3 regions of the Streptomyces sp. WM6372 genome follow, and region 2 is predicted to be linked to each of the others. Evidence: riboswitches for the same ligand, from Rfam matches in the RefSeq annotation. Region 2 holds a riboswitch; each other region holds the start of a gene.

The links. A riboswitch is a leader RNA that binds a small molecule or an ion and turns the genes downstream of it on or off. The one in region 2 is predicted to bind thiamine pyrophosphate.
Region 1: it holds a riboswitch for thiamine pyrophosphate, as region 2 does, so the genes downstream of both, thiO (glycine oxidase ThiO) here and ADK52_RS19440 (thiamine ABC transporter substrate-binding protein) in region 2, are expected to answer to the same signal.
Region 3: it holds a riboswitch for thiamine pyrophosphate, as region 2 does, so the genes downstream of both, thiC (phosphomethylpyrimidine synthase ThiC) here and ADK52_RS19440 (thiamine ABC transporter substrate-binding protein) in region 2, are expected to answer to the same signal.

The regions. Positions count from the first base shown of each region.
Region 1 is NZ_LGDB01000248.1:98-9,707, reverse strand. It holds gene ADK52_RS37255 (DUF3040 domain-containing protein) at 1-298, shown strand, start outside; gene ADK52_RS37250 (DUF4126 domain-containing protein) at 433-1,068, shown strand; gene ADK52_RS37245 (phytoene desaturase family protein) at 1,166-2,578, shown strand; gene ADK52_RS37240 (hypothetical protein) at 2,661-3,626, opposite strand; gene metF (methylenetetrahydrofolate reductase [NAD(P)H]) at 3,678-4,595, opposite strand; gene thiE (thiamine phosphate synthase) at 4,688-5,350, opposite strand; gene ADK52_RS37225 (Rv2175c family DNA-binding protein) at 5,470-5,835, opposite strand; gene ADK52_RS37220 (NAD(P)/FAD-dependent oxidoreductase) at 5,926-7,146, opposite strand; TPP riboswitch at 7,252-7,364, shown strand; gene thiO (glycine oxidase ThiO) at 7,362-8,633, shown strand; gene thiS (sulfur carrier protein ThiS) at 8,630-8,830, shown strand; gene ADK52_RS37205 (thiazole synthase) at 8,836-9,610, shown strand, end outside.
Region 2 is NZ_LGDB01000186.1:38,693-48,302, forward strand. It holds gene rpsB (30S ribosomal protein S2) at 1-788, shown strand, start outside; gene tsf (translation elongation factor Ts) at 923-1,759, shown strand; gene pyrH (UMP kinase) at 1,923-2,702, shown strand; gene frr (ribosome recycling factor) at 2,788-3,345, shown strand; gene ADK52_RS19430 (phosphatidate cytidylyltransferase) at 3,345-4,418, shown strand; gene rlmN (23S rRNA (adenine(2503)-C(2))-methyltransferase RlmN) at 4,580-5,692, shown strand; TPP riboswitch at 5,719-5,846, shown strand; gene ADK52_RS19440 (thiamine ABC transporter substrate-binding protein) at 5,934-7,037, shown strand; gene ADK52_RS19445 (ABC transporter permease) at 7,097-8,713, shown strand; gene ADK52_RS19450 (ABC transporter ATP-binding protein) at 8,713-9,610, shown strand, end outside.
Region 3 is NZ_LGDB01000001.1:205,750-215,359, reverse strand. It holds gene hisC (histidinol-phosphate transaminase) at 1-215, opposite strand, end outside; gene ADK52_RS01015 (LacI family DNA-binding transcriptional regulator) at 578-1,693, shown strand; gene ADK52_RS01010 (metallophosphoesterase) at 1,910-3,127, shown strand; gene ADK52_RS01005 (hypothetical protein) at 3,278-4,114, shown strand; gene thiC (phosphomethylpyrimidine synthase ThiC) at 4,240-6,027, opposite strand; TPP riboswitch at 6,022-6,167, opposite strand; gene ADK52_RS00995 (YibE/F family protein) at 6,207-7,673, shown strand; gene ADK52_RS00990 (SsgA family sporulation/cell division regulator) at 7,742-8,191, opposite strand; gene ADK52_RS00985 (IclR family transcriptional regulator) at 8,289-9,026, opposite strand; gene ADK52_RS00980 (DUF5326 family protein) at 9,319-9,537, opposite strand.

The sequences.
Region 1 (9,610 bases), on a different contig from region 2:
TACGTACACCCGGCGACGGGTCTACCAGGCAGTCGCAGGCATTGTGGTGGGTATCGCGCTCCTCATGACCGGTGTGATCATTCCGAACGTACTCTGGGTCAGCGTGGTGGGATTCCTCGTCATGCTCGGCTGTACGGTCCTCGTGGTCACCGGTTGGCGCAAGGCACCCAAGCCTGGCGAGCAGCCCGTCTCCGGCAGTGCAGGCGGTTCGGCCCACGGCCGCAACCGACAGCGTCGGTCGATGATGACCCGCATCGAGGAGCGGTGGCAGCGCCGCCGCGACGAACAGGGGCAGTAGGCCCCCGCAGACACGGGTGAGGGGACGGCCGCCGTAAGGCGGCCGTCCCCTCACGGCTCTGTCGCGCCGGTCCGCCCCGTCCTCGTCTCCGCGATCGCCCGTTCCGCGGCCCGGTCCTGCGGCATGATGGGCCGGTGAGTGTGCTCCCCCTGGTCTTCACCAGCGGCTGGGCCAGCGGGATCAACGCCTACGCCGTGGTCCTCCTGCTCGGCGTCTTCGGCGCGACCGGACTGACCGACGAGGTCCCCGCATCCCTCCAGCGCACCGACGTGCTGATCGTCGCCGGCGTGCTGTTCCTGTGCGAGGCCGTCGCCGACAAGATCCCGTACGTGGACTCCGTCTGGGACGCGGTGCACACCGTGATCCGCCCGGTGGCCGGGGCCGTGGTCGGCGCCCTGCTGGCCGGACAGAGCGGCTCGCTCTCCGACCTGGCCGCCGGTGCGATCGGCGGCTCCACCGCGCTGGCCAGCCATTTCGTCAAGGCCGGCACCCGGATGGCCGTCAACACCTCGCCCGAGCCGTTCAGCAACATCGCGCTGAGCACCGCCGAGGACCTGGGCGTGGCCGGCATCGTCACCTTCGCGATGTTCAACCCCCAGGCGGCCGCGATCATCGCGGCCGTCCTGCTGGCGGCCGGCCTGGCCATACTCGTCTTCCTGTGGAGCCGGATCCGCCGCTTCCTGCGCCGCCGGGCCCAGCGCCGCGAGGAGAAGCGGCTCGCCGCCGAGGAGCGCGAGGCGCTCGCGCGGGCCGCCGTGCCACCCCGCTGAACTCGGCCGGCCACCCGCCGACCACCCGCCGGCCTCCCCCCGACCTGCAGCCGGCCTCCCCCGATCCCGCTCGATCCCGCTCGATAGGGTCATCCGCATGGCACGAATTGCGGTGATCGGCGCCGGCATGGGCGCGATGGCTACGGCGGCCCGGCTGGCCGTGGCGGGGCACCAGGTGACGGTGTACGAGCGCGGGTCCACCTATGGCGGCTCCGTCGGCCGGTACGAGCAGGACGGCTTCGCCTTCGACACCGGGCCCGGTCTGCTGCACCTGCCCGCCGTCTACCGCGATCTGTTCGTCAAGACCGGCAAGCGGCCCCTGGAGGACTGCGTCGAGCTGGTCCAGGCCGACCCGGCCGTCCGGCACGTCCTCCCCGACGGCAGCTCCGTCACCCTCCCGGGCGGCTCGCGCGGCGGCGCCGCCGCCGTCCTCGACGAGGCCTTCGGCGCGGGCGCGGGAGAGCGCTGGAACGGGGTCCTGGGCCGCGCCCGGGACGCCTGGAACGCCACCCGCCGCCCCCTGCTGGAGGAGCCGCTGCGCCCCGACTGGCAGGTGCTGGGCGGCGATCCGTACCCGGCGCTGCGCAAGAGCGGACTGCTGCGCCGCCGGCCCCCGACCCTCGCCGAGGTGGCGGAGCGCGAGCTGGGCGGGGAGCTCGGCGAACTGCTCGCCGCGCGGGTGCGGGCGTACGGGGTCGACCCCGCCACCGCGCCCGCCTCGGCGGCCGTGCTCCCGTACATGGAGCAGACCTTCGGCAGCTGGTACGTACGCGGCGGGATGCGGGCGCTGGCCACCGCCGTGTACGAGCGCTGCCTGGAGCGGAAGGTCGCCTTCGTCTTCGACGCGCCGGTACGGGAGGTCCTGGAGCAAGACGGCCGGGCGGCCGGGCTGCTGCTGGCCGACGGCACCGGGGCCCCGGCCGACTTCGTGGTCTGCGGGGTCGATCCGCGGCAGCTGGGGGTACCGCTGCCGGCCGGCGGCGCGCCCGCCCGCGGGCCGGGGGTGGCCAGCCGGCTCACCCTGCTGCTCGCGCTGCGCGGCGCGCGCCCCGCGGACGCCGTCCACCGCACCCTGGTCCACTCCCCCGGAACCCAGCTGACCGTGCTGCGCCCCGACGATCCCGCCGTGCGGCCCGACGCGGACCACGAGGCGGTCACCGTGAGCGCCCTCTGCGGCCCTGGGGGCGCCCCTGCGCCCCACGCGGACGAGCTGCTGCACCTCGCGGCCCGGGCCGTGCCCGGACTGCGTGAGCGGCTGCTGTGGACGCGGGAGCGCACGCCCGCGGACATCGAGGCGGACACCGGCGCGCCGGGCGGTGCGGTGCCCCCGCCCGCCCTCGCGGGAGCGGGCGGCGCGATGCTCTACCCCGCCAACACCACCGCCCTGCCCGGGCTGTTCCTCGCGGGCGGCTGGGCGCACCCCGGCGGCGGACTCGCGCACTCCGGGATGACCGGGGCCCTGGTGGCCGGGCTGATCGTGGAGGGCGCGGCGTTCCGCGGCTCCCAGTGACGGAGTGAGCCCCCGGGGAACGTTCCCCGGGGGCTCACTGCTCACCCGCCTCGGTACATCGGTACCCGTCGTGCCCCGGCCCTCAGTAGCGGTACTGCTCGTACTCGCCGGTGCCCTGGTACGGGTACTGCTGCGGCTGCTGCTGCTGCGGGTACTGGCTCTGGTCGTCCCCGGGGTAGCCCGCGCCCGCCCCCTCGGTGGACCGCTGCTGCGGCACCCACACCCCGCCGGGCGGGGTGTCCATCGCGTACTGCTGCTGCCCGCCCGCGCTCGCGTACGGGTCGGCGCCGGAGTAGTCGGCGTACGGGGTGTAGTCGTACGGCTGTTGCGGGATCACGGCCCCGCCCGTGCCGATGTACGGGTCCGAGTAGGCGGCGTAGACCTGCTGTTCGCCGCCCGCCGGATAGCCCGCGGAGTAGTCGTAGCCGCCCTGGCCCTGCTGGTCGTAGCCCTGCCCGTCGTAGAAGGGCGCGTACTGGTGGGCGTCCTGTTCGGCCGTGGGGAACGGCGAGGCGAACGCCGCCGTCCGGCCCGCGTCGGCGGTCGGGGCGAAGCTCTGTATCCCGTACGAGCCCGTGTCCTCGGGCAGCGGCTCCGGGCTGTAGAAATCCTCGGTCGCGGCCTGGAACCGGGGCTCCTGCTGCGCCTGGTCGGGTGCGTCGGCCCGGTCGGCCCCCTCGGGGTCCGGCGCCGCCCCGTCGGACCCGTACTCCAGCGCGGTCACCTCGAGCGCGGGCTCGGGGCGCGCGCTGCCCGCCCGGCGGCGCCGGTTCTGCTTCCGTACGGGCTCGCCGCCGCGGCGCAGCGCCCAGCCGGCCTCGAAACCCTTGCGGAAGGAGAGCGTCACCAGGGTCTGGCCCACGGCGAACGCGGCCGCGCCGATGCCGATGACCGGCACCGACGGCAGCACCACCCCGGCGACCACACCGACGAACCCGGCGAACGCGAGCAACCGCCAGCGCAGCCGGGCCTTGTACTGCATCAGGACCTCGGCAAGCAGCCACAGCGCGACGAAACCGAACGCGATGTAGAGGACCGTCATTCCCATGCGTGGCACCTCTCGGTACGGCCAACCGCCCAGGAAACGGGGGCCGGCCGATCAGGCCCGCTGGTGCAGGCCCAGGTTCTCGTAGATCTCGAGAGTCGCCGTGGAATTGTTCAGCGTGATGAAGTGCAGCCCCGGGACACCCTCGGACAGCAGTCGCGCGCAGAACTCCGTGGCGAACTCGATCCCAATGGAGCGTACAGCGGCTGCATCGTCCTTGACGGCGAGCATGCGCTCTTTCACGGCTGCGGGGAAGACTGCGTTGCTGAGTTGGGGCAGCCGGTCGAGCTGCTTGATGCCCACAACAGGCATGACCTCGGGGATGATCGGGGTCTCGCAGCCCGCCTTCTGGGTGCTGTCGCGCAGCCTCAGATAATTCTCCGGATCGAAGAACATCTGGGTGATCGCATAGTCGGCGCCCGCGCGGCACTTGTCCACGAAGTGACGGATGTCCGTGTCCCAGTCCTCCGAACGCGGGTGCATGTCGGGGAAGGCCGCGACGCCCACGCAGAAGTCGCCGGACTCCTTGAGCAGCCGGACCAGGTCGGCGGCGTAGTGGACGCCCTCGGGGTGCGCGACCCAGGGACCCATGGGGTCGCCCGGCGGGTCGCCGCGCAGGGCCAGCATGTTGCGGATGCCGGCGTCGGCGAACTGGCCGATGACGTGGCGCAGCTCGGCGATGGAGTGGTCGACCGCGGTGAGGTGCGCGACGGGGGTCAGGGTGGTGTCGGCCGCGATCTCCTGGGTTGCCTTGACGGTGCCGCCGCGGGTGGAGCCGCCGGCCCCGTAGGTCACCGAGACGAAGCTCGGGCCCACCGCCTCGATCCGGCGCAGCGCGTTCCAGAGGTTGCGCTCGCCCTTCTCCGTCTTGGGGGCCCAGAACTCGAAGGAGTACGACGGGCTCCCGGACGCCATCAGGTCGCGGACCGTGCGTGCGCGGTCCGTGCGGGTGGAAGCGGTACCAAGGGCCATACGGGCAGGTTAGACGCGCCTTCGTGCGGGCCGAAGCCGCGTCCGCCTTTTGGACACGTTTTTGGACACCCGCACGGACGGCTCGGGAGGACTTAGGCGGAAACGCGCTCGCGGACCCGCTTGGCCAGGTCGGCGGCGGCCGCGCCCGGGTCGGAGGCTTCGGTCAGCGCGCGGACGACCACGATGCGGGTGGCTCCGGCGTCGAGGACCTCGTCGAGGTTGCCGGCGTCGATGCCGCCGATGGCGAACCAGGGGCGGGCGGGGGCCAGCGAGGCCGTGTACCGGACGAGCCCGAGGCCGGGGGCGTACCGGCCGGGCTTGGTGGGGGTGGGCCAGCAGGGGCCGGTGCAGAAGTAGTCCACACCCGGCTCGGCGACGGCGGCGTCGACCTCGGACTCGGCGTGGCAGGACCGGCCCATCAGGACGGACTCGCCGAGGATCGCGCGGGCGGCGGGCACCGGGATGTCGCCCTGGCCCAGGTGCAGGACGTCGGAGCCGATGGCGTGGGCGACGTCGGCGCGGTCGTTCACCGCGAGGAGCCGGCCGTGGCGGCGCGCGGCGTCGGCGAACACCCGGAGGTGTTCGAGCTCCTCGCCGGCCTCCATGCCCTTGTCCCGGAGCTGGACGATGTCCACGCCTGCGGCCAGGACGGCGTCGAGGAACTCGGGGAGGTCGCCCTGCCGCTTGCGGGCGTCCGTGCACAGGTAGAGCCGGGCGTCGGACAGCTGGGTGCGCGCGGACACGTTCGCGGACATGGGTACCCCCCGGGGTGGATGCGGTGCACGGGCCGTCCGGGGCCCGCGCACCGCAGATGGATCAGGCGGCTCGGATCACCCGGGCCGCCGGGTTGCTCCGGTCGCCCGGGTCTCTCGGGTCAGAGGGCGAGCGCCTGAGCGCGGCGCTTCACCTCCGTGCCGCGATTCTCGCTCAGCGCCTGGACGGGGGTGCCGGGCAGGGTCGGGTCCGGGGTGAACAGCCACTCCAGGATCTCCTCGTCGGAGAAGCCGTCGTCGCGGAGCACGGTCAGCAGGCCGACCAGGCCCTTGACGATCTTGTCTCCGTCGATGAAGGGGGCGGGCACCTGGAGCGAACGGTTCTCGCCCCGTCGTACGGCGATCAGCTGACCTTCCTTGACCAGCTGGCGGACCCGGGTCACCTCGATGTCGAGCATCTCGGCGATGTCGGGGACGTACAGCCAGGCGGGGACAAGGGCATCGATCTTTGCGTCAATCTCGGTCACGGGCACAAGCCTGCCACTTCGGACCGGCACCCGGTACCCGAGCCGACCCGTCCGGGTCCCCGCACCCGCTCCGCACCCTTCCCGTAACGCCTAGACCAGCGCCGATTTCAGCGGGACCGCGGGATCGGCGACCTTCGCCGGATCCACCGGGGCCCCCGTCTCGATCAGCTTCCGCCCCTGCGCCAGGTCCCGCGGCCGGCCCACCGCCAGGACCGCGGCCAGCGCCCCGCCCCGGAGCCAGCACACCGACCACGCCGCCTCGGCGGGGTCCCCGCGCCACAGCAGCTCGTCGGCGCCCGCGTGGTGCCCCGCGTACTGCACGAAGCGCCCGAACTGCTCCGACCAGAAGTACGGCACCGGGTCGTAGACCTGCGCCGCCTTCCCCATGACGATGTTCGCCGCGACCACCCGCGGCCCCTGGAGGGCGTTGTCCCAGTGGTGCACCAGCAGCCGCGCCCCGTAGCGGGCCGACGGGAACGACGCGCAGTCGCCGACCGCGTACACCCCGGGCAGGGAGGTGCGCAGGTACTCGTCCGCCGTGATCGCGCCCTCGGGGCCGAGCTCGACCCCCGAGCCCGCCAGCCACCGGGTCGCCGGCCGGGCTCCGATGCCCACGACCACCGCGCCCGCGGGCAGCTCCCGCCCGTCCGCGAGCAGGACCCGCCCGGACTCCACCGAGGACACCTTGGCGCCGGTCAGCAGGGCCGCACCGGACTCCTCGTACCAGTGGGCCATGGGGGCGGCGACCTCCGCGGGCAGCGCCCCGGCCAGCACCCGGTCCGCCGCCTCGACCACCGTCACCGCGCAGCCCGCCTCGCGCGCCGCGGTGGCGAACTCGGCGCCGATCCAGCCCGCCCCGACCACCACGGTCGCCGGGGTCCGGGCCAGCACCGGCCGCAGCCGGGCCGCGTCGTCCAGGGTGCGCAGCAGGTGCACGCCGGGGACGCCCTCGGACCCGGGCAGGGTCAGGGGTTCGGCGCCGGTCGCCAGGACGAGCACCTCGTACGGGACCGGCCCCGCCTCGGTGTCCAGCTCGCGCTCGGCGGCCCGCAGCCCGGTGACCTCCACCCCGAGCCGGAGCACGACGCCGAGCCCCTCGAAGTCCACGTCGAACGCGGAGTCCTCGGCCTTGCCGAGCAGCACCGCCTTCGACAGCGGGGGCCGGTCGTACGGCTGGTGGGGCTCGGCGCCCAGCAGGGTCACGGGGCCGCGCCACCCCTGCTCCCGCAGCGCGACCGCGGTCTGCACCCCGGCCATTCCGGCGCCGACGATGACGACGCCGCTCTGAGTCTGTTCCGTCTGCTCGCTCACGGCGCCCAGCCTAGCGATCTGACAACTCGTCAGGAACAGCGGACCGGCGCGGCGGCCGGGGAGGCAGCCTTACCCGCCCCCGGCGCCGGGGTTAGGCTGGCGCCCGTTACCCATCGCGGGAGTCCGGGCGGACCGGGCTGAGAGGGAGGCTGAGCGGCCTCCGACCGTACGAACCTGATCCGGGTCATGCCGGCGAAGGGAGGGGCTGGACGCCCATGCACTCATCTCGGAAGGGATCCGGAGCGGGATCCCCGACGTCCACAGGGCCCTCGGGGTCCACAGGATCCTCGGGGTCCACAGGGCCCTCGGGGTCCTCGGGGTCCACAGGATCCGCAGGGTCGGACGTCCTCGTCATCGGGGGCGGGATCATCGGCCTGGTCACCGCCTGGCGGGCGGCCCGGCACGGGCTGCGGACCGTGCTCGCCGATCCGGCGCCCGGCGGCGGCGCCGCACAGGTCGCGGCCGGCATGCTCGCCGCCGTCACGGAGCTGCACTACGGCGAGGAGACCCTGCTGGGCCTCAACGTCGCCTCGGCCGCCCGCTACCCCGAGTTCGCCGCCGAGCTGGCCGAGGCCAGCGGCGGGATGGACATCGGCTACCGCGCCTGCGGCACCCTCGCCGTGGCCCTCGACGCCGACGACCGGCTGCACCTGCGCGAACTGCACGCCCTCCAGCGCCGCTGCGGCCTGGAGTCGGAGTGGCTCACCGGCCGCGAGTGCCGCCGCCTGGAGCCGATGCTGGCCCCCGGCGTGCGGGGCGGGCTGCGCGTGGACGGCGACCACCAGGTCGATCCGCGCCGGCTGGCGGCCGCGCTGCTGGCCGCCTGCGAGGGCGCCGGCGTGGAGATCCGCCGGGCGGCCGCGGAGCGGCTGCTGACCGCCGCCGACCGCGCCGTGGGCGCACGGCTCGACGACGGTACGGAGCTGCGCGCCGACCAGGTGGTCCTGGCCGCGGGCTCGCTCAGCGGCCGGCTGGCCGGCGTACCGGCGCGGGTCCTGCCCCCCGTACGGCCGGTGAAGGGGCAGGTGCTGCGGCTCGCGGTGCCGGCGGCGTACGCGCCGTTCCTGTCGCGGACGGTACGGGCGGTGGTCCGCGGCAGCCACGTGTACCTGGTGCCGCGTGAGAACGGCGAGCTCGTCATCGGGGCCACCAGCGAGGAACTCGGCTGGGACACCACGGTCACCGCGGGCGGGGTGTACGAGCTCCTGCGCGACGCGCACGAGTTGGTGCCCGGCATCACCGAACTGCCGCTGACCGAGACCCGGGCCGGACTGCGCCCCGGGTCCCCGGACAACGCCCCGCTGCTCGGCCCGACCGACCTGCCCGGCCTGCACCTGGCCACCGGGCACTACCGCAACGGGGTGCTGCTGACCCCGCTCACCGGCGACGTGATGGCGGAGCTGCTGACCACCGGCACGCTGCCGGAGATCGCCCGACCGTTCACCCCGCGCCGGTTCTCCGCCGCACGTCAGGAGTCGTACGCATGACCATCTCCGTCAACGGCGAGCCGCGCGAGATCGCGGCCGGCACCACGCTCGACGCGGTGGTCGCCACCCTGACCGCGGCTCCGTCCGGCGTCGCGGCCGCACTGAACGAGACCGTGGTCCCGCGCGGGCAGTGGCCGCTGACGCCGGTGGGCGAGGGCGACCGGGTCGAGGTCCTCACCGCGGTACAGGGGGGCTGAGCGCGATGGCTGACGACGCTTTCGTACTGGGCGGCCGGAGCTTCTCGTCCCGCCTGATCATGGGCACGGGCGGGGCGCCCAGCCTGGACGTCCTGGAACGGGCGCTGACCGCGTCCGGTACGGAGCTCACGACGGTGGCGATGCGGCGGCTGGACCCGACGGTCCAGGGCTCGGTCCTGTCGGTACTGACGAAGCTGGGCATCTCCGTGCTCCCGAACACGGCGGGGTGCTTCACGGCGGGCGAGGCGGTGCTGACGGCGCGCCTCGCGCGGGAGGCGCTGGGCACCGACTGGATCAAGCTGGAGGTCGTGGCCGACGAGCGGACCCTGCTGCCGGACGGCGTGGAGCTGCTGGACGCGGCGGAGACGCTCGTGGACGAGGGCTTCACGGTCCTGCCGTACACGAACGACGACCCGGTGCTGGCGCGCAAGCTGGAGGACGTGGGCTGCGCGGCGATCATGCCGCTGGGGTCCCCGATCGGCTCGGGGATGGGGATCCGGAACCCGCACAACTTCGAGCTGATCGCGGAGCGGGCCGGGGTTCCGGTGATCCTGGACGCGGGGGCGGGCACGGCCTCGGACGTGGCGCTGGCGATGGAGCTGGGCTGCGCGGCGGTGATGCTGGCCTCGGCGGTGACCCGGGCGCAGTTCCCGGTCCTGATGGCGGCGGCCATGCGGGACGCCGTCTCGGCGGGCCGCCTGGCGTACCGGGCGGGCCGCATCCCCCAGCGCCGCTTCGCGGAGGCCTCGTCCCCGACCCAGGGCCGAGCCGCCCTGGATC
Region 2 (9,610 bases):
GCAACGGCATCTACATCATCGACCTGCTCCAGTCGCTGTCGTACATCGACCGCGCCTACGAGTTCGTCAAGGAGACCGTCGCCCACGGCGGCTCCATCATGTTCGTCGGTACCAAGAAGCAGGCCCAGGAGGCCATCGCCGAGCAGGCGACGCGCGTTGGTATGCCGTACGTCAACCAGCGCTGGCTGGGTGGCATGCTCACCAACTTCTCCACCGTCTACAAGCGCCTCCAGCGTCTGAAGGAGCTTGAGGCGATCGACTTCGAGGACGTCGCCGCCTCGGGTCTCACCAAGAAGGAGCTCCTGGTCCTCTCCCGCGAGAAGACCAAGCTGGAGAAGACCCTCGGTGGTATCCGCGAGATGTCGAAGGTCCCCAGCGCCGTCTGGATCGTCGACACCAAGAAGGAGCACATCGCCGTCGGTGAGGCGCGCAAGCTCCACATCCCGGTCGTCGCGATCCTCGACACCAACTGTGACCCCGACGAGGTCGACTACAAGATCCCGGGCAACGACGACGCGATCCGCTCCGTCACCCTGCTCACCCGCGTGATCGCCGACGCCGTCGCCGAGGGCCTCATCGCCCGCTCCGGCGCTGCGACCGGCGACTCGAAGCCGGGCGAGAAGGCCGCCGCCGAGCCGCTCGCCGAGTGGGAGCGCGACCTGCTCGAGGGCGAGAAGAAGGACTCCGCCGACGAGTCTGCTGAGGCCGCCCCGGCCGAGGCCGCTGTCGAGGCCCCCGCGGCCGAGGCCGTCGTCGAGGCTCCGGCCGCCGACACCGAGCAGGCCTGACCCTCTGAGAGAGCCCGGCGTTCATCCGCCGGGCACTCGCAGCACGGACGATGACGGCGGGGGAGCCGCGCCTGGGGCGCGCTCCTCCGCCGTTCACCCGTAGATCTACGACTTCGAGAGAGAATCACAGACTCATGGCGAACTACACCGCCGCTGACGTCAAGAAGCTCCGCGAGCTCACCGGCGCCGGCATGCTGGACTGCAAGAACGCGCTGGTCGACTCCGACGGTGACGTCGACAAGGCCGTCGAGGCGCTCCGTATCAAGGGTCAGAAGGGCGTCGCCAAGCGCGAGGGCCGTTCTGCCGAGAACGGTGCCGTCGTGTCCCTCATCGCCGACGACAACACCTCCGGTGTCATCGTCGAGCTGAAGTGCGAGACGGACTTCGTCGCGAAGGGCGAGAAGTTCCTCGCCGTCGCCAACGAGCTGGCCGCGCACGTCGCCGCCACCTCCCCGGCCGACATCGAGACGCTCCTCGCGTCCGAGATCGCCCCCGGCAAGACCGTCACGGCCTTCGTGGACGAGGCGAACGCCAACCTCGGCGAGAAGATCGTCCTGGACCGCTTCGCGCAGTTCACCGGCGGTTACGTCGCGTCGTACATGCACCGCACCATGCCCGACCTGCCGTTCCAGATCGGTGTCCTGGTCGAGCTCGACAAGGAGAACGCCGAGGTCGCCCGCGGCGTCGCGCAGCACATCGCCGCGTTCGCGCCGAAGTGGCTGTCCGCCGAGGACGTCCCGGCCGAGGTCGTCGAGTCCGAGCGCCGCGTCGCCGAAGAGGTCACCCGCGCGGAGGGCAAGCCCGAGGCCGCCCTCCCGAAGATCGTCGAGGGTCGTGTCAACGGCTTCTTCCGCGACAACACGCTCCTTGGCCAGGCGTACGCGCTGGACGCCAAGAAGTCCGTCCAGAAGGTTCTGGACGAGGCCGGTGTCACCCTGGTGCGTTTCTCGCGCATCAAGGTCGGCATCTGAGTCCGTCCTGACAACGACGGACACCGGACCCCGGTAGGGTCTGAAGCAGTCGTCCGCGTGCGCGCGGAACGACCGCAGATCTGACGAGGAGGCCATTGCCGTAGAGGGAACCGCGAGGACCCACCGGCAATGGCCTTCTTCGTATGTGCACGAGGAGATCTCCATGAATCAGGGCGTGGACCCCCACACCGCTTCCGACGACAAGAGCGACCACGACAAGAAGGGCCGCCGCTTCATGCTGAAGCTGTCGGGCGAAGCCTTCTCCGGTGGTGGAGGACTGGGCGTCGACCCCGACGTCGTCCATGCCATCGCGCGCGAAATCGCCGCGGTGGTCCGTGACGGCGCGGAGATCGCCGTCGTGATCGGCGGCGGAAACTTCTTCCGCGGCGCCGAACTCCAGCAGCGCGGCATGGACCGTGCGCGGTCCGACTACATGGGCATGCTCGGCACCGTCATGAACTGCCTCGCCCTCCAGGACTTCCTGGAGAAGGAAGGCATCGACTCCCGTGTGCAGACCGCCATCACCATGGGCCAGGTCGCGGAGCCGTACATCCCGCTGCGCGCCGTACGGCACCTGGAGAAGGGCCGCGTCGTGATCTTCGGCGCCGGCATGGGCATGCCGTACTTCTCCACCGACACCACGGCCGCCCAGCGGGCCCTGGAAATCGACGCCGAGGCCCTGCTCATGGGCAAGAACGGCGTCGACGGGGTCTACGACTCCGACCCGAAGAAGAACCCCGACGCGGTGAAGTTCGACGCGCTGGAGTACAGCGAGGTGCTGTCCCGCGACCTCAAGGTCGCCGACGCCACCGCCATCACGCTGTGCCGCGACAACAAGCTGCCGATCCTGGTCTTCGAGCTGCTCGCCGAGGGCAATATCGCCCGCGCCGTCAAGGGTGAGAAGATCGGCACGCTCGTGAGCGACCAGGGCACCCGGGCCTGAGCGTTCCGACGCCGGGCCCGGCCCCACTGGGCCGAGCCCGCCCCGCCCGCCTGAACCATCCATATCTGACATGCAGGAGCACGTGGTGATCGAAGAAATCCTCCTCGAGGCCGAGGAGAAGATGGAGAAGGCCGTCGTCGTCGCCAAGGAAGACTTCGCCGCGATCCGCACCGGTCGTGCGCACCCGGCGATGTTCAACAAGATCGTGGCGGACTACTACGGCGCCATCACGCCCATCAACCAGCTCGCCTCCTTCTCGGTGCCCGAGCCGCGCATGGCGATCGTGACCCCGTTCGACAAGAGCGCCCTGCGCAACATCGAGCAGGCCATCCGCGACTCCGACCTGGGCGTCAACCCCAGCAACGACGGCAATATCATCCGGGTGACCTTCCCCGAGCTGACGCAGGACCGCCGCAAGGAGTACATCAAGGTCGCGCGCACCAAGGCCGAGGACTCCAAGGTCTCGATCCGCGCCGTCCGCCGCAAGGCGAAGGACTCCCTCGACAAGCTCGTCAAGGACAAGGAGTCCGGCGAGGACGAGGTGCGCCGCGCGGAGAAGGAGCTCGACGACACCACCGCGAAGTACGTCGCGCAGGTCGACGAGCTGCTCAAGCACAAGGAAGCCGAGCTCCTCGAGGTCTGATGAACGACTCTCCCTGGGCCACGGAGCCGGTTCCGGCGGGTCCCGCATACGATGCGCTGGTGGGCCCGCACACTCGGCCCATGCCCATCGTGCCCGATGCCGCCGGCCGTGACTTCGACGACCGGGAAGCACGCGATCGGGGGGCCGCCACCGACGGCGGCCCCCCGTTCCGCGCCGAGACGCCGCCGCAGGAGCCCATGCCCAGCCCCCCGCCCCCGCCCTCGCCGGCCCCGCAGGACGCCACGCCCCCGCCGAAGAAGCGGGCGGGGCGAGACCTGCGTGCCGCCATAGGGGTCGGTGTCGGCCTCGGTGCGGTGATCTTCGCTTCGCTGTTCATCGTCAAGGCGGTCTTCGTCGGCGTCATCGTCGTCGCGGTCGTCGTGGGCCTGTGGGAGCTCACCTCCCGGCTCCAGGAGAAGAAGGGCATCAAGGCGCCGCTCGTCCCGCTCGCGGTCGGCGGCGCCGCCATGGTCATCGCCGGATACGTCCGGGGGGCCGAGGGTGCCTGGGTGGCCATGGCCCTGACCGCGCTGGCGGTCCTGGTCTGGCGGATGACCGAACCGCCCGAGGACTACCTCAAGGACGTCACGGCGGGCGTCTTCGCGGCGTTCTACGTGCCCTTCCTGGCCACCTTCGTCGCGATGCTGCTCACCGCGGACGACGGGCCGGAGCGCGTGGTCACGTTCCTGCTGCTGACCGTGGTCAGCGACACCGGGGCGTACGCGGTGGGCTGGCGCTTCGGCAAGACCAAGCTGGCGCCGCGCATCAGCCCCGGCAAGACCCGCGAGGGCCTGTTCGGCGCGGTGGCCTTCGCGATGGCGGCCGGCGCTCTCTGCATGGAGTTCCTGATCGACGGCGGCATCTGGTGGCAGGGCCTGCTGCTCGGTCTCGCGGTCGCGGTCAGCGCCACGCTGGGCGACCTCGGCGAGTCGATGATCAAGCGGGACCTGGGCATCAAGGACATGGGCACGCTCCTCCCGGGCCACGGCGGCATCATGGACCGGCTCGACTCCTTGCTGCCGACCGCCCCGGTGGTGTGGCTGCTGCTCGCCGCGTTCGTCGGCACCGGCTGAAACGGGGCTCCCGCGGCTTCCGGCCGGCGGGCTGTTCACCAGGGCAACCCCGCTGAGCTGGGACGACGTACGTCTGAAGGCTTTGGGTGGGTCCGGGCGGTTACTCTTGAAAGGCGCGCTGCTTCTGCGGCGCGCCTTTCGTCTTACGAGGAGTACCAGCCATGGCCCGCCCTGTCCCGGGAGAGCTCACCTTCGTCGCCCCTCGCGGGGCCAAGAAGCCGCCCCGGCACCTCGCCGACCTCACGCCCGAGGAGCGTCGCGAGGCGGTCGCCGCGATCGGCGAGAAGCCCTTCCGGGCCAAGCAGCTCTCGCAGCACTACTTCGCCCGGTACGCGCACGACCCGGCCGAGTGGACCGACATCCCGGCGGGCTCGCGGGAGAAGCTCCAGCAGGAACTGCTGCCCGACCTGATGAGCGTCATCCGGCACATCTCGTGCGACGACGACACCACGCGCAAGACCCTGTGGAAGCTGCACGACGGCACGCTCGTCGAGTCCGTGCTGATGCGCTACCCCGACCGGGTCACCATGTGCATCTCCTCGCAGGCCGGCTGCGGCATGAACTGCCCGTTCTGCGCCACCGGCCAGGCGGGCCTGGACCGCAACCTGTCCACCGCCGAGATCGTCCACCAGATCGTCGACGGCATGCGCGCGCTGCGCGACGGCGAGGTTCCCGGCGGCCCGGCCCGGCTGTCCAACATCGTCTTCATGGGCATGGGCGAGCCGCTGGCCAACTACAAGCGGGTCGTCGGCGCGATCCGCCGCCTCACCGACCCCGAGCCCGACGGCCTGGGCTTGTCGCAGCGCGGCATCACCGTCTCCACCGTCGGCCTGGTCCCGGCGATGCTGCGCTTCGCCGACGAGGGCTTCAAGTGCCGCCTCGCGGTCTCGCTGCACGCGCCGGACGACGAGCTGCGCGACACCCTCGTCCCCGTGAACACCCGCTGGAAGGTCCGCGAGGTCCTCGACGCGGCGTGGGAGTACGCCGAGAAGTCCGGCCGCCGGATCTCCATCGAGTACGCCTTGATCCGCGACATCAACGACCAGGCCTGGCGCGGCGACCTCCTCGGCCGACTGCTCAAGGGCAAGCGCGTCCACGTCAACCTGATCCCGCTGAACCCGACGCCGGGCTCGAAGTGGACCGCCTCGCGTCCCGAGGACGAGAAGGCCTTCGTGGAGGCCATCGCCCGCCACGGCGTGCCGGTGACCGTACGGGACACCCGCGGCCAGGAGATCGACGGCGCCTGCGGTCAGCTCGCCGCGAGCGAGCGGTAGGCTGACCCGCGTATATCTGAATACTCATATTCCGACAGGGGAGCGCCACAGCGCTGAGAGTGCGGCACCACGCTTCTAGGACGAGCACAGCGGCCGCAGACCCTCTGAACCTTGCCCAGGTCATTCTGGGTAGGAAGTTCGGTCACCACCTCAAGCTGTTGCGCCCTGCCCGGGCGCCCGCTCCACCGGAGCGCCCGGGCAGGGCCGCGTCTTCTCCTGGTCAACCCAGGAGGAATGTTCCGTGAGCACCACCAGGAAGATCGCGGGTGCGGCGCTGGCCGCGGCCCTCGGTGTCAGCACGCTCGCCGCGTGCGGCGGCGCCAAGACCAAGGACGAGTCCGCGGCCGGCGCGAGCGATGCGCCGAAGTCCAAGACGGTCACGCTCGTCTCGCACGACTCCTTCAACGTGACCGACACGGTCCTCAAGGAGTTCGAGCAGCAGAGCGGCTACACCGTCAAGGTCCTGAAGTCCGGGGACGCGGGCGCCGCCCTCAACCAGGAGATCCTCACCAAGGGCTCCCCGCGCGGCGACGTCTTCTTCGGTGTGGACAACACGCTCCTCTCGCGCGCCCTCGACAACGGGATCTTCACGCCGTACGAGGCCAAGGGCCTGGCCGACGTGAAGCCCGAGTACGTGCTCGACAAGGAGCACCGGGTCACCCCGATCGACTCCGGCGACATCTGCGTCAACTACGACAAGGCGTACTTCGCCGACAAGAAGCTCGCCCCGCCGCAGACGCTGGACGACCTGGTCAAGCCGGAGTACAAGAACCTGCTGGTCACCGAGAACGCGGCGACCTCCTCGCCGGGCCTCGGCTTCCTGCTCGCCTCCGTCGGCAAGTACGGGGAGGACGGCTGGAAGGACTACTGGAGCAAGCTCAAGGCCAATGGCGTCGAGGTCGTCGACGGCTGGGAGCAGGCCTACAACGAGCGCTTCTCCGGTTCGGCGGGCGGCAAGAAGGCCAAGGGCGACCGGCCGCTGGTCGTCTCGTACGCCTCCAGCCCGCCGGTCGAGGTCCTGTACGGGGAGCCCCAGCCGGCCGAGGCCCCCACGGGCGTGGCCACCGGCACCTGCTTCCGGCAGGTCGAGTTCGCGGGCCTGCTCAAGGGCGCGAAGAACGAGGCGGGCGGCAAGGCGCTCCTCGACTTCCTGGTGAGCAAGAAGTTCCAGGAGGACATGCCGCTCCAGATGTTCGTGAACCCGGTGGTCAAGGACGCGAAGCTGCCGGAGCTGTTCACGAAGCACGGCGTGGTCATCGAGAAGCCCGAGAACGTGGCTCCCGAGACGATCGCCAAGAACCGTGAGCAGTGGGTCAAGGCATGGTCCTCGCTCGTCGTGAAGTAGGACGCGAGAGCACTCCCGTGAAGGAGGGCGCGCGCGGTACGGCCGTCCGGCTCCTGCTGATGGCCGTACCGCTCGCCTTCTTCGGGCTGTTCTTCGCCTACCCCGTGGCCGCGATCGTCGGCCGCGGGATCAAGACCGACGAGGGCTGGCAGTTCGGCCGGATCGGCGAGGTGCTGACCCGGCCCGACATCGCCGACGTGCTCTGGTTCACCACCTGGCAGGCGTTCGCGTCCACGGCGCTCACGCTCCTGATCGCGCTCCCCGGCGCGTACGTCTTCGCGCGCTTCGAGTTCCCCGGCAAACAGCTGCTGCGGGCGCTGGTCACGGTCCCGTTCGTGCTGCCGACGGTGGTGGTCGGCACCGCCTTCCTGGCGCTGGTCGGGCGGGGCGGACTGCTGGACGAGCTGTGGGGCGTCCGGCTGGACACCACCGTGTGGGCGATCCTGCTCGCGCACGTCTTCTTCAACTACGCCGTCGTCGTACGGACGGTCGGCGGGCTCTGGGCGCAGCTGGACCCGCGCCAGGAGGAGGCCGCCCGGGTGCTGGGCGCCGGGCGGTTCGCCGCCTGGCGGCGGGTGACCCTGCCCGCGCTCGGGCCGGCGGTGGCCGCGGCCTCGCTGATGGTGTTCCTGTTCACGTTCACCTCCTTCGGCGTCGTGCAGATCCTCGGCGGGCCCTCGTACGCCACCTTGGAAGTGGAGGTCTACCGGCAGACCGCGCAGCTGCTGGACCTGCCGACGGCCGCCGTCCTCACGATGGTCCAGTTCGTGGCGGTCGGCCTGATCCTCGGCGTCCACGCCTGGACCGTGCGCCGGCGGGAGACCGCCCTGCGGCTGGTCGATCCGGCGCGGACCGCGCACCGGCCGAGCGGTCCGGGCCAGCGCGCCCTGCTGGGCGGGGTGCTGCTGACGGTGGCGCTGCTGATCGTGGCCCCGCTGGCGGTGCTGGTGGAGCGCTCCCTCGATGCGCCCGGCGGGTACGGGTTCGGCTTCTACCGGGCGCTCCAGGACGTGGGCGCGGGCGGCGGAACGTTCCTGGTGCCCCCGCTGGAGGCCATCTGGAACTCCCTCCAGTACGCGCTCGCCGCCACCGCCATCGCCCTGCTGATCGGGGGGCTCGCGGCCGCGGCACTGACCCGGCGCGCGGGCCGGTTCGTGCGCGGGTTCGACGCGCTGCTGATGCTCCCGCTGGGGGTGTCGGCGGTGACGGTCGGCTTCGGGTTCCTGATCACCCTGGACGAGCCGCCGCTGGATCTGCGGACCTCGTGGATCCTGGTGCCGCTCGCGCAGGCGCTGGTGGGCGTGCCGTTCGTCGTACGGACCATGCTGCCGGTGCTGCGCGCCGTGGACGGGCGGCTGCGCGAGGCCGCTGCCGTGCTCGGGGCGTCGCCGCTGCGGGCCTGGCGGGAGGTGGACCTGCCGCTGGTGCGGCGGGCGCTGCTGATCGCGGCCGGATTCGCCTTCGCCGTGTCGCTGGGGGAGTTCGGCGCGACCGTCTTCATCGCCCGGCCCGACCGTCCGACGCTGCCGGTGGCCGTGGCGCGGCTGCTGGGGCGGGCCGGCGAGATGAACTACGGGCAGGCGATGGCCCTGAGCACGATTCTGATGCTGGTGTGCGCGGTGTCCCTGCTGGTGCTGGAGCGGCTGCGCCCCGACAAGACCTCGGGAGAGTTCTGATGACGTTGCTCGAACTGGCCGGGGTGTCGGTCCGCTTCGGCGAGCGCGCCGTCGTCGACGCGGTCGACCTGGAGGTCGCCGAGCACGAGATCGTATGCGTGCTCGGGCCCAGCGGAAGCGGCAAGTCCACGCTGCTGCGGGTGGTGGCCGGGCTCCAGCCGGTCTCGGCGGGGCGGGTCCTGCTCGGCGGGGCGGACCAGGCGCGGGTGCCGGCGCACCGGCGCGGGGTCGGCCTCATGTTCCAGGACCACCAGCTGTTCCCGCACCGGGACGTGGGCGGGAACGTCGCGTTCGGGCTGCGCATGCGGGGCTCCGCCCGGGCGGCGTACGAGGCCCAGGTCGCGCAGTTGCTGGAGCTGGTCGGGCTCCCCGGGGCCCAGGGCCGCTCGGTGGCCTCGCTGTCGGGCGGTGAGCAGCAGCGGGTGGCCCTGGCCCGGGCGCTGGCCCCTTCGCCGCGGCTGCTGATGCTGGACGAACCGCTGGGGCAGCTGGACCGGGGGCTGCGCGAGCGGCTGGTGGTGGAGCTGCGGGGGCTGTTCTCCCGGCTCGGGACCACGGTGCTGGCCGTCACGCACGACCAGGGGGAGGCCTTCGCCCTGGCCGACCGGGTGGTGGTGATGCGGGACGGGCGCATCGCGCAGGCCGGGACCCCGCTGGAGGTGTGGCAGCGGCCGGCTTCGGAGTTCGTGGCGCGGTTCCTCGGCTTCGAGAACGTGATCCCGGCGACGGTGGTGGGCGGGGCCGCGGCCACGGCGTGGGGGAAGGTGCAGGTGCCGCCCGGTTCGCCGGAGGGGGAGCGGCGGATCCTGATCCGGCCGGCCGGGGTGGTGCTGACGGCTGCCGGGCTGCGCTGCGAGGTGGTGTCGCGGACGTTCCGGGGCACGCATGTCGCGCTGC
Region 3 (9,610 bases), on a different contig from region 2:
TCGTTCACCAGGCCCGTGCAGGCCATGTCGGGGTAGCGGTTGAACTGTCCGGCCGCCGCCACCGCGGTCTCCAGCACCCCGGACAGCGGCGGGTACGGGTTCTCGTTCGAGGACAGCTTGTACGCGACGGGCCCGCCCGCGGCAGCGGGCTTCCCGGGCTTGTAGGTGGGAATGCCGTCCAGCTCGGCGCGCAGCTTCGGGCTCTTCTCGCTCACCGCAGGTCCTCCTCGACCATCCCGTACGACGTCGCCGTCGACTCAATACTGCTCACCTTATGAGGATTCCGCTCTCCCGAAAATGGGTGGCGCCAGGATTGCGGGGGAGCGCACGCATATATGCGCACGCCGGTGGCCCACGCCGTGGCGCGCATCCCTCGTACAGGTGAGTTGAGACCGTCCCGAGACCACACCGCTTTGGCATGCTCGTACCCGCCGACAAACGCCCCACTCACTCTCCGCGCTCAAATTCCTTCAATTCCAAGGTCATTGGGGGTGGCGAACCATGCAGAATCGTGCCTGTCAACGCGTGCATATGCACCCGGACCACCCACCCCGACGAGCCCTACTATCGGCTCGCCATGACAGCAGCAGGGAAGCATCAGGTGAGCCGGACCGAGACCACCCGGCGGGCCGCCGGCCGACAGGGCCGGGCCGGCATCAGGGACGTGGCCGCCGCGGCGGGCGTCTCGATCACGACCGTCTCCGACGCGCTCAATGGCAAGGGGCGGCTGCCGGACGCCACCCGCCGCCACGTTCGCGAGGTCGCCGATCGGCTGGGCTACCGGCCCTCCGCCGCGGCCCGCACCCTCCGTACCGGCAAGTCGGGCCTCATCGGCCTGACCGTGACCACGTACGGGGATGAACCTTTCACCTTCACCGAATTCGCGTACTTCGCCGAGATGGCCAGGGCCGCCACCTCCGCCGCGCTCGCCCGCGGCTACGCCCTCGTCATCCTCCCCGCCACCTCCCGACACGACGTGTGGTCCAACGTGGCCCTCGACGGCACCGTCGTCATCGACCCCTCCGACCACGATCCCGTCGTCAGCGAACTGGTCCGCCAAGGCCTCCCCGTCGTCTCCGACGGCCGCCCGGCCGGCTCCCTCCCCGTCACCGCCTGGGTCGACAACGACCACGAGGCCGCCGTACTCAACCTGCTCGACCACCTCGCCGCCGCCGGCGCGCGCCGGATCGGGCTCCTGACCGGCACCACCACGGACACCTACACCCGGCTGTCCACGACTGCCTACCTCAACTGGTGCGAGCGCGTCGGCCAGGACCCCGTCTACGAGTCCTACCCCGCCCACGACCCGTGCGCGGGCGCCGTCGCCGCGGACCGGCTGCTCGCCCGGCCCGACCGGCCCGACGCCGTCTACGGGCTCTTCGACCCCAACGGGACCGATCTGCTGGCCGCCGCCCGGCGCTACGGCCTGCGCGTCCCCGAGGACCTGCTGCTCGTCTGCTGCAGCGAGTCCACCGTGTACGCCAACACCGAGCCGCCCATCACCACGCTCTCCCTCAAACCGCGCCGCATCGGCACCGCCGTCGTACAGCTGCTGATCGACGCCATCGAGGGGGTCGACACCGGCCGCCCGGTCGAACAGGTGGTCCCGACCGAGCTGATCGTCCGTACCTCCTCGCAGCGCAGGCAGCCCCGTACGACCGTCAGCCCGCCCCGTTCTCCGGCCCAGGACTGACCGCCACGGCGCGATACCGGCGGGGCCGACGGCCCCGCCGGGGATTTCCGCAACACCTATTTCGGGAGAAAGTGGCAGGAACTACTGGTTCCGCCCAGGATTCACCACCCCTGGTGCGTCACAGAGCGCGAGCCGCATTCCTATGATGGGCGCACGACATCACGGACCCTCCGCTCAGGAGGCCAGGAGGGTCCGCAGGTGTACGGCAGCGCGACGGTGGTGGAGGGGTCGATGACTCAGGGGGCCGGTCAGGGACCCGCGATGCGGACGGAGACGCTGCGGGACTTCCGAGTTCCGGTCACCGAGCCCGTCCCGTACGGCGTGCCCGGCGCGCTTCCCGAAGAGGCCCCGGTGTACGGCGAGTACCCCGCGTACTACGGGGAGGGCGCTCCCGTGCCCCCTCACCCGCCCGTGCCCCCGCAGCCCTCCGTGCCCCCGCAGCCGCCCCTGGGACAGGACCCCGCCGCGGGCGGACCGGCCCCGGCCGACGGGGACGATCTCGACGAGGGCTACACCCCCACCCACCGCGACCTGCCGATCATCGGCCGCGGCGGGCCGGGCGACACCGTCCAGGTCCACTACGTTCCCCAGGAGTCCCCGGCCGCCGGCCCCGGACCGCTGTACGTGGTCGGCGACGTGCACGGCTATCTGGACGAGCTCGTCCACGAACTCCAGGCCCAGGGCCTCATCGACGCCGACCGCCGCTGGTCGGCCGGCAACGCCCGCCTCTGGTTCCTCGGCGACTTCACCGACCGCGGCCCCGACGGCATCGGCGTCATCGACCTCGTCATGCGGCTGTCCGCCGAGGCCGCCGCCGCGGGCGGCTACTGCAAGGCCCTCATGGGCAACCACGAGCTGCTGCTCATCGGCGCCAAGCGGTTCGGCGACACCCCCGTCGCCTCGGGCGCGGGCACCGCCACCTTCCAGGCCGCCTGGCTCCTCAACGGCGGCCAGCGCACCGACATGGAGCGCCTGGAGGACGTACACCTGCAGTGGATGCAGCGGCTGGACGCGGCCGTGCTGGAGGACGGGCACCTGCTGCTCCACTCCGACACCACCGCGTACCTCGACTACGGCGACTCCATCGAGGACGTCAACGACACGATCCACGAGCTGCTCAACCGCAACGACGCCGACATCACCTGGGACCTGTTCCGCAAGTTCACCAAGCGGTTCGCCTTCCGTGACGAGGAGACCGGCCCCCAGGCCGTACGCGAGCTCCTCGACACCTACGGCGGCGGCCGCGTCGTGCACGGACACAGCCCGATCCCGTACCTGCTGGGCGAGGTGGGCACCGAGGACGGCGACGAGTCGCGCGGACCGGAGGCCGTGAACGGCCCGCACGTGTACGCGGAGGGACTCGCCATCGCGATGGACGGCGGAGTCACGATGGCGGGCAAACTGCTGGTCGTGCAACTCCCGTTGAACGACTGAGGGTTATCAGAACGGGGGTAATTTCAGGAAACCCCCTGTCACGGCGTGGCATGGGCGCTCTACCATCGCCCTATCCGTAGCAGGCTCTCCTCCGTTTGTGCCGGCGCCCGGGTCTACGCGGGCAAACCGGTCCCCACGGAGCATCGGGGGATGCACATGAACAGCGCTCCGCACCTGCTGACCGAAGACCGACCCGAGTTCGATCGGCTCCTCGACGAGGCGCTGCGCACCGCGCACGAACGGCCCGAGCTCGCCGCCCTCGGTGAGCGCCTGAACGCCGAACAGCTGCGCACGATGGCCATCGGGGCCAGCGCGCTGCTGACGGCCGCGGCCGCGGCCGAGTACGACCACTACGTGAAGATCCGCGGAGAGCGGCGCGACGAGGTCCTGTCCACCCCCGGTTCGGCCGGGGACCAGGGTGCCGGGCAGCAGGGCGAGGGCGAGGACGGCGCGGGCGTCAGTGCCGTGGTCGCGGTGCTGGCACCGGTCCTGGCGGGCACCGCCATGCTGATCTTCCTGCTCGTGGGCTACATCCTGAAGGCGGTCGAACCCGAACCCGCCTTCGCCGAAACGATGCTGACGGCGGGTTGGCTGTTCGGCGCGCTGACCGTGGTCTCGCTGTTGTTCGCGGTGATCGGGCTGCTGGTGACGGCCGTCCGCAACCGGGCGACCGAGGTGGTGGCCGAGGACCCGGCCGACGCGATACCCGACGAGGTCGCGCGGGCCCGCGAGGCCTGGCGGCATGCCCTGCTGGAGCGGGGCATCCTGCCGTTCCTGCGGGACGCGCTGGCCGATCCGAGCGCGGCGCCGGCGGGGCCGGCGTATCCGTCCCCGCACACGCCGAAGGCCGGGCGCATCCCCAACCTGGGATACACCCGGCCCGACTTCACCAGCCCGGGGTCCCCTTCACAGGGCCCCCGCCCCGGCTACACCCCGCCGGACTTCACCAGCCCGGACTTCAGCAGCCCGGACGGCGGCACGCAGTAACGCCGCGGCCCGGCCCGCAGCGGGCCGTCCGTCCCTGTTTCACGTGAAACATCGCGTCGCGCCGGGACACTGCCCTGGGAAGCCCCCTCATCCTCCCCAGAGCAGCGCCGGCCGCCACGAGCGGGTCAGTCGGCCAGCGGGAGGTACACCCGGTTGCCGCTCGCCGCGAACTCGGCGGACTTCTCCGCCATGCCCGCCTCGATCTCATCGGCCTTCAGGTCACCACCGTGCTCACGACGGATGTCCTGGGAGATCTTCATCGAGCAGAACTTCGGACCGCACATGGAGCAGAAGTGCGCGGTCTTGGCCGGCTCGGCCGGGAGCGTCTCGTCGTGGAACTCGCGGGCGGTGTCCGGGTCGAGGGCCAGGTTGAACTGGTCCTCCCAGCGGAACTCGAACCGAGCGTCCGACAGGGCGTCGTCCCACTCCTGGGCGCCCGGGTGGCCCTTGGCCAGGTCCGCCGCATGCGCAGCGATCTTGTACGTGATGACGCCCGTCTTCACGTCGTCGCGGTTGGGCAGGCCCAGGTGCTCCTTCGGCGTGACGTAGCAGAGCATCGCGGTGCCCCACCAGGCGATCATCGCGGCGCCGATGCCGGAGGTGATGTGGTCGTACGCCGGGGCGACGTCCGTGGTCAGCGGGCCGAGCGTGTAGAACGGCGCCTCCTCGCAGATCTCCTGCTGGAGGTCGATGTTCTCCTTGATCTTGTGCATCGGGACGTGGCCCGGGCCCTCGATCATGGTCTGCACGTTGTGCCGCTTGGCGATCGTGTTCAGCTCGCCCAGCGTCTTCAGCTCAGCGAACTGCGCCGCGTCGTTGGCGTCCGCGATGGAGCCGGGGCGCAGGCCGTCGCCCAGCGAGTAGGTGACGTCGTACGTCGCGAGGATCTCGCAGAGCTCCTCGAAGTTCGTGTAGAGGAAGTTCTCCTTGTGGTGCGCAAGGCACCACGCGGCCATGATCGAGCCGCCGCGGGAAACGATGCCGGTCTTGCGGCGGGCGGTCAGCGGCACGTACGGCAGCAGCACGCCGGCGTGGACCGTCATGTAGTCGACGCCCTGCTCGGCCTGCTCGATGACCGTGTCCTTGTAGATCTCCCAGGTCAGGTCCTCGGCGCGGCCGTCGACCTTCTCCAGCGCCTGGTACAGCGGCACGGTGCCGATCGGGACCGGGGAGTTGCGCAGCACCCACTCGCGCGTGGTGTGGATGTTGCGACCGGTCGAAAGGTCCATGACCGTGTCGGCGCCCCACTTGGTCGCCCAGGTCATCTTGTCGACCTCCTCCTCGATGGAGGAGGTGACGGCGGAGTTGCCGATGTTGGCGTTGACCTTCACCAGGAACCGCTTGCCGATGATCATCGGCTCGATCTCCGGGTGGTTCACGTTCGCGGGAAGCACCGCGCGGCCGGCGGCGATCTCCTCGCGGACGACCTCGGGGGAGACGTTCTCGCGGATCGCGACGTACTCCATCTCCGGTGTGATCTCACCGCGGCGGGCGTACGCGAGCTGCGTGACGGCGGCGCCGCCACGGCCCCGGCGGGGCTGGCGCGGGCGGCCAGGAAAGACCGCGTCGAGGTTCTTGAGGCCACCGCGCGGCGACGTGTGCTTGATGCCGTCGTCCTCGGGGCGCACGGGGCGGCCCGCGTACTCCTCGGTGTCGCCGCGGCCGATGATCCAGTTCTCGCGCAGCGGCGGCAGGCCGCGCCGTACGTCGGTTTCGATCTGCGGGTCGGTGTACGGCCCGGACGTGTCGTAGAGCGTCACGTCCTTGCCGTTGGTGAGGTGGACCTGGCGGACCGGCACCCGGATGTCGGGGCGGGAGCCCGCCACGTAGCCCTTGTGCCAGCCCGGCTGGCGCTCGGTCCGGCCGTCGCCGTCCTCGCTGACGGCAGGCGTGCGTGCGTCATGAATGGTCATGAGACCTGATCTCCCTACGCCGGCATTACCCGGTAACAGGTTCGGCGGTCGACGCAGCCTCTTCCCGTACGCATGTGTGCTGCGCGTACGGTGATCAGCGCCCTCTCAGCCCGGTGCTCCGAGCTCCCGCGTTGTGCAAAGGTGCCCCCACGCTAGCGTCATCTGTGGCGTGCTGAACAGTGGGCCCCCTCAACTCTTGCGATGATCTGCCGGTGACGTCCTCGCCGCAGCCTCCCACCCAGCCCACCGAGCCCACGGGTCACAGCGACCACGCACACGTGGGCCACGGGCATGACCACGGGCATGCCCAGAGCCCGGACCCGAGCCCGGACCAGAGCCCGGCCCCGGGCCACTCCCACGGCCATTCCCACGGCCACGGACCGGCGGCCCCCGTCTCGAAGCACCTGCGCAAGGTCATCGCGGCGGTCCTGATCCCGTTCGCCGTCGCCGTCTTCGTCGGCATGGTGGTGCTCTGGCCGGGCGGCGCGCCCGCCCACGAGCGCTCCGGGGTGGGCTTCGACCGGCAGACCCAGCAGGGCCTCGTCACCGCGCTCGAGCAGGTCGACTGCAAATCCGTGAACGCCTCGCAGGTGCCGGCCACCGGCAGTGTCTCCACCCCGGAGGGGCGCGAGGCCAAGGCCGCGCAGACCGGCGAGTGCAAGAAGGCCACCATCGAGGTCACCACCGGACCCGACAAGGGCCGCACGTTCTTCGAGATCGTCCAGCCGGGCGCACCACGGCAGTTGGAAGACGGCCAGGAGGTGGTCGTCGCGTACGCGCCGGACGCGCCACGGGATCTCCAGTACTCCGTGGTCGACGTGAACCGCAAGCTGCCCCTGGCGGTGCTGGCCGCGATCTTCGCGGTGGCGGTGGTCGTCGTCGGCCGGATGCGCGGCCTGTTCGCGCTGATCGCGCTGGTCGTCAGCTTCGGCGTGCTGACCCTCTTCATCCTGCCGGCGATCCTCCAGGGCTCGAACCCACTGGTCGTCGCAGTCGTCGGCGCCAGCGCCATCATGCTCATCGCGCTCTACATGTGCCACGGACTGAGCGCCCGTACCTCCGTCGCCGTGCTGGGAACGCTCGTCTCGCTGCTGCTGATCGGGCTGCTGGGCTCGGTGTTCGTCGACTGGGCGTTCCTCAGCGGCAACACCGACGACAACACCGGGCTGATCCACGGGCTCTACCCGGAGATCGACATGAGTGGCCTGCTGCTCGCGGGCATCATCATCGGATCCCTGGGTGTGCTGGACGACGTGACGGTCACCCAGACCTCGGCAGTCTGGGAACTCCATCAGGCCGACCCGTCGATGGGGTCCCGCTCCTTGTACCGTGCGGCCATCCGGATCGGTCGCGACCACATCGCTTCGGTGGTCAACACCCTGGTCCTGGCCTACGCGGGCGCGGCGCTTCCGCTTCTGCTGCTGTTCTCGATCGCGAACAGCAGCATGGGTTCGGTGGCCAACAGCGAGCTGGTCGCGGAGGAGATCGTACGGACCCTCGTCGGGTCGATCGGCCTGGTGGCCTCGGTTCCGGTGACAACGGCGCTGGCCGCGCTGGTGGTTTCTGCCGACCGGCCGGGATCCCCGGCCGGAGCGGCGGCCTCGGGGCCGGTCCGCGGAGGCCGGGGACGGCGGCGCAAGCGCTGAGCGACCCGGGTGGCTCGGGGGCCCGGGGCGGCTCGGCGCGTACGGTCCGCTCGGCGTGTACGGTCCGCTCAGCCCGCGTTCTGCTCGTTCTGGCGCGACTCGGCAAGGATCCTGTCCAGCGCTTCGTCGAGGTTGTCCTCGAAGTCGCCGAGGTTGCGCTCCTGACCGAGCGGAACAAGCCGGTCGGTACGGTCGAGGAACGCGACGAGCGGCGCCGCGCCGGCGCGGAACAGGGCCCGGTCACAGCCGACCTGGAGCCGGATGTGGACGTCGGACAGGTCCTCGGGATCGGTGGGGGCGATGTGCACATCACCGTCGCCGCACGGCTTGTTGATGCCGTCGAGGAGCAGCTCCCGTCCGAATGCCCAGGTCACGGGGGCGTCTCCGGGGAGGTGGAACGTCAGGCGCACTGCGTAGGGGTCACGGGTGTCGTACCGGAGTTCCACCGGGATCCGGAAGGAGAGCTCCTCGGAAACGAGGAAGCTCATCATGACCTCTGCCTGTACCGACTCGCGCATGGACTACCCCGCTGTAGTGGAAGTGGCCAGGAATGAACCCCCAGGGCCCTCTTGACAAGGGTGGTGGAAGCTCATGCAGATCACAAGGAGTGAGTTTTCAGATACTGATAGAGAACGAGAGGGTACTCAACAGCGCGCCTACTTCACTCCGTAGTCGATCGACCACATACAGCAACCGTTTCTCCTGGTGCAAAGGGAGGGAAATCGCCATGGTTGCGGCGGTATCGCCCGCGGTAATGGGGATGGCTGCACAGACCGTGCCCAGCGCGTACTCCTGACGCTCCGTAACCGGCTCCATGCGTCCGAGGGAGCCGATGCGGTGTTCGAGGGCGCTCTGATCCCGGACGGTGTACTGGGTGACGGCCTCGACCGGGTGCCGCTCGTAGTAGTCCCTGCGCGTCTTCTCGTCGAGCTGGGCCAGCAGGCACTGTCCGATGGCGTGCGCATGGCCGGTCGCGCGGAAATCGGCCCACTCCTCGACGGCGGGGCTGGCCGGGGTGTCCGAAACACCCACGAGCTCGATCTCACCCTCACGGAACACCGCGAAGTAGACGGGGGCCCCGACCGCGTCGCGGAAGTGCGCGAGGGAGTCGACGATCATGCTGCGACGTTTCTGCTGCAGCCCGCCGCCCGCCAGCCGCCCGGCGGCGGCACCGAGCACGAACACGCCGCTCTCGCGCCGCAGATAGCCCTCGTGGGTGAGGGTGCGCAGCAGGTGGTACGCGGTAGGGAGCGGGAGCCCGGCCTCGCGCGCCAGTTGTTTCGCCGGAGCTCCCTCGCTATGGGAACCCGCTGCTTCGAGCAGCCTCAACGCGCGCTGCACCGAACCGATCAGCGTCGGCACACCGGCATTGTGAACCGAAGACAAAGCTCACCCCCAGGCGTGGCGGCGGGCCTGGGGAGGGCCCGCCCTGCGGGGGCCGCCCCCGCACGCGCCGCGACTCCTGGGGGTCGCACTCGGCCAGCTCTGGAGAAAACCGCAGGTCAGGGCGGCACAACCGGCGTCCGATACCCAGGGAACGGCACAGATTGCCACTCTATCCGCCGATTCCCGCGGTGTGGGCGGTTTGCCACCTCACGTTCCCCCGCCCGGGTTAATCCCCGGGATTGACCCGGGGTCCGGAGACCTACCAGTCGCGGGAAGAGGACTTCGTACCGCTGCCGGTGAACTTCTTCACGATGAAGACCAGGCCGCCGACGAGGCCGACGAAGAGCAGCAGCTTGAAGACGAACGAGATCAGGGCGCCGAGGATGCTCGTGATGACACCGCCGAAGACGAAGAGCACCAGAAGCGGGATCGCGACCCACTTAACCCACCAGGGCATGCCTGCGAATGTCTCTCGGATGCCGTCCATGTCCTCAACCTCTTCCTGAGCTTCCTGAGCCGTGACTTCCTGCTCTCGATGCTAGGAGGCCGCC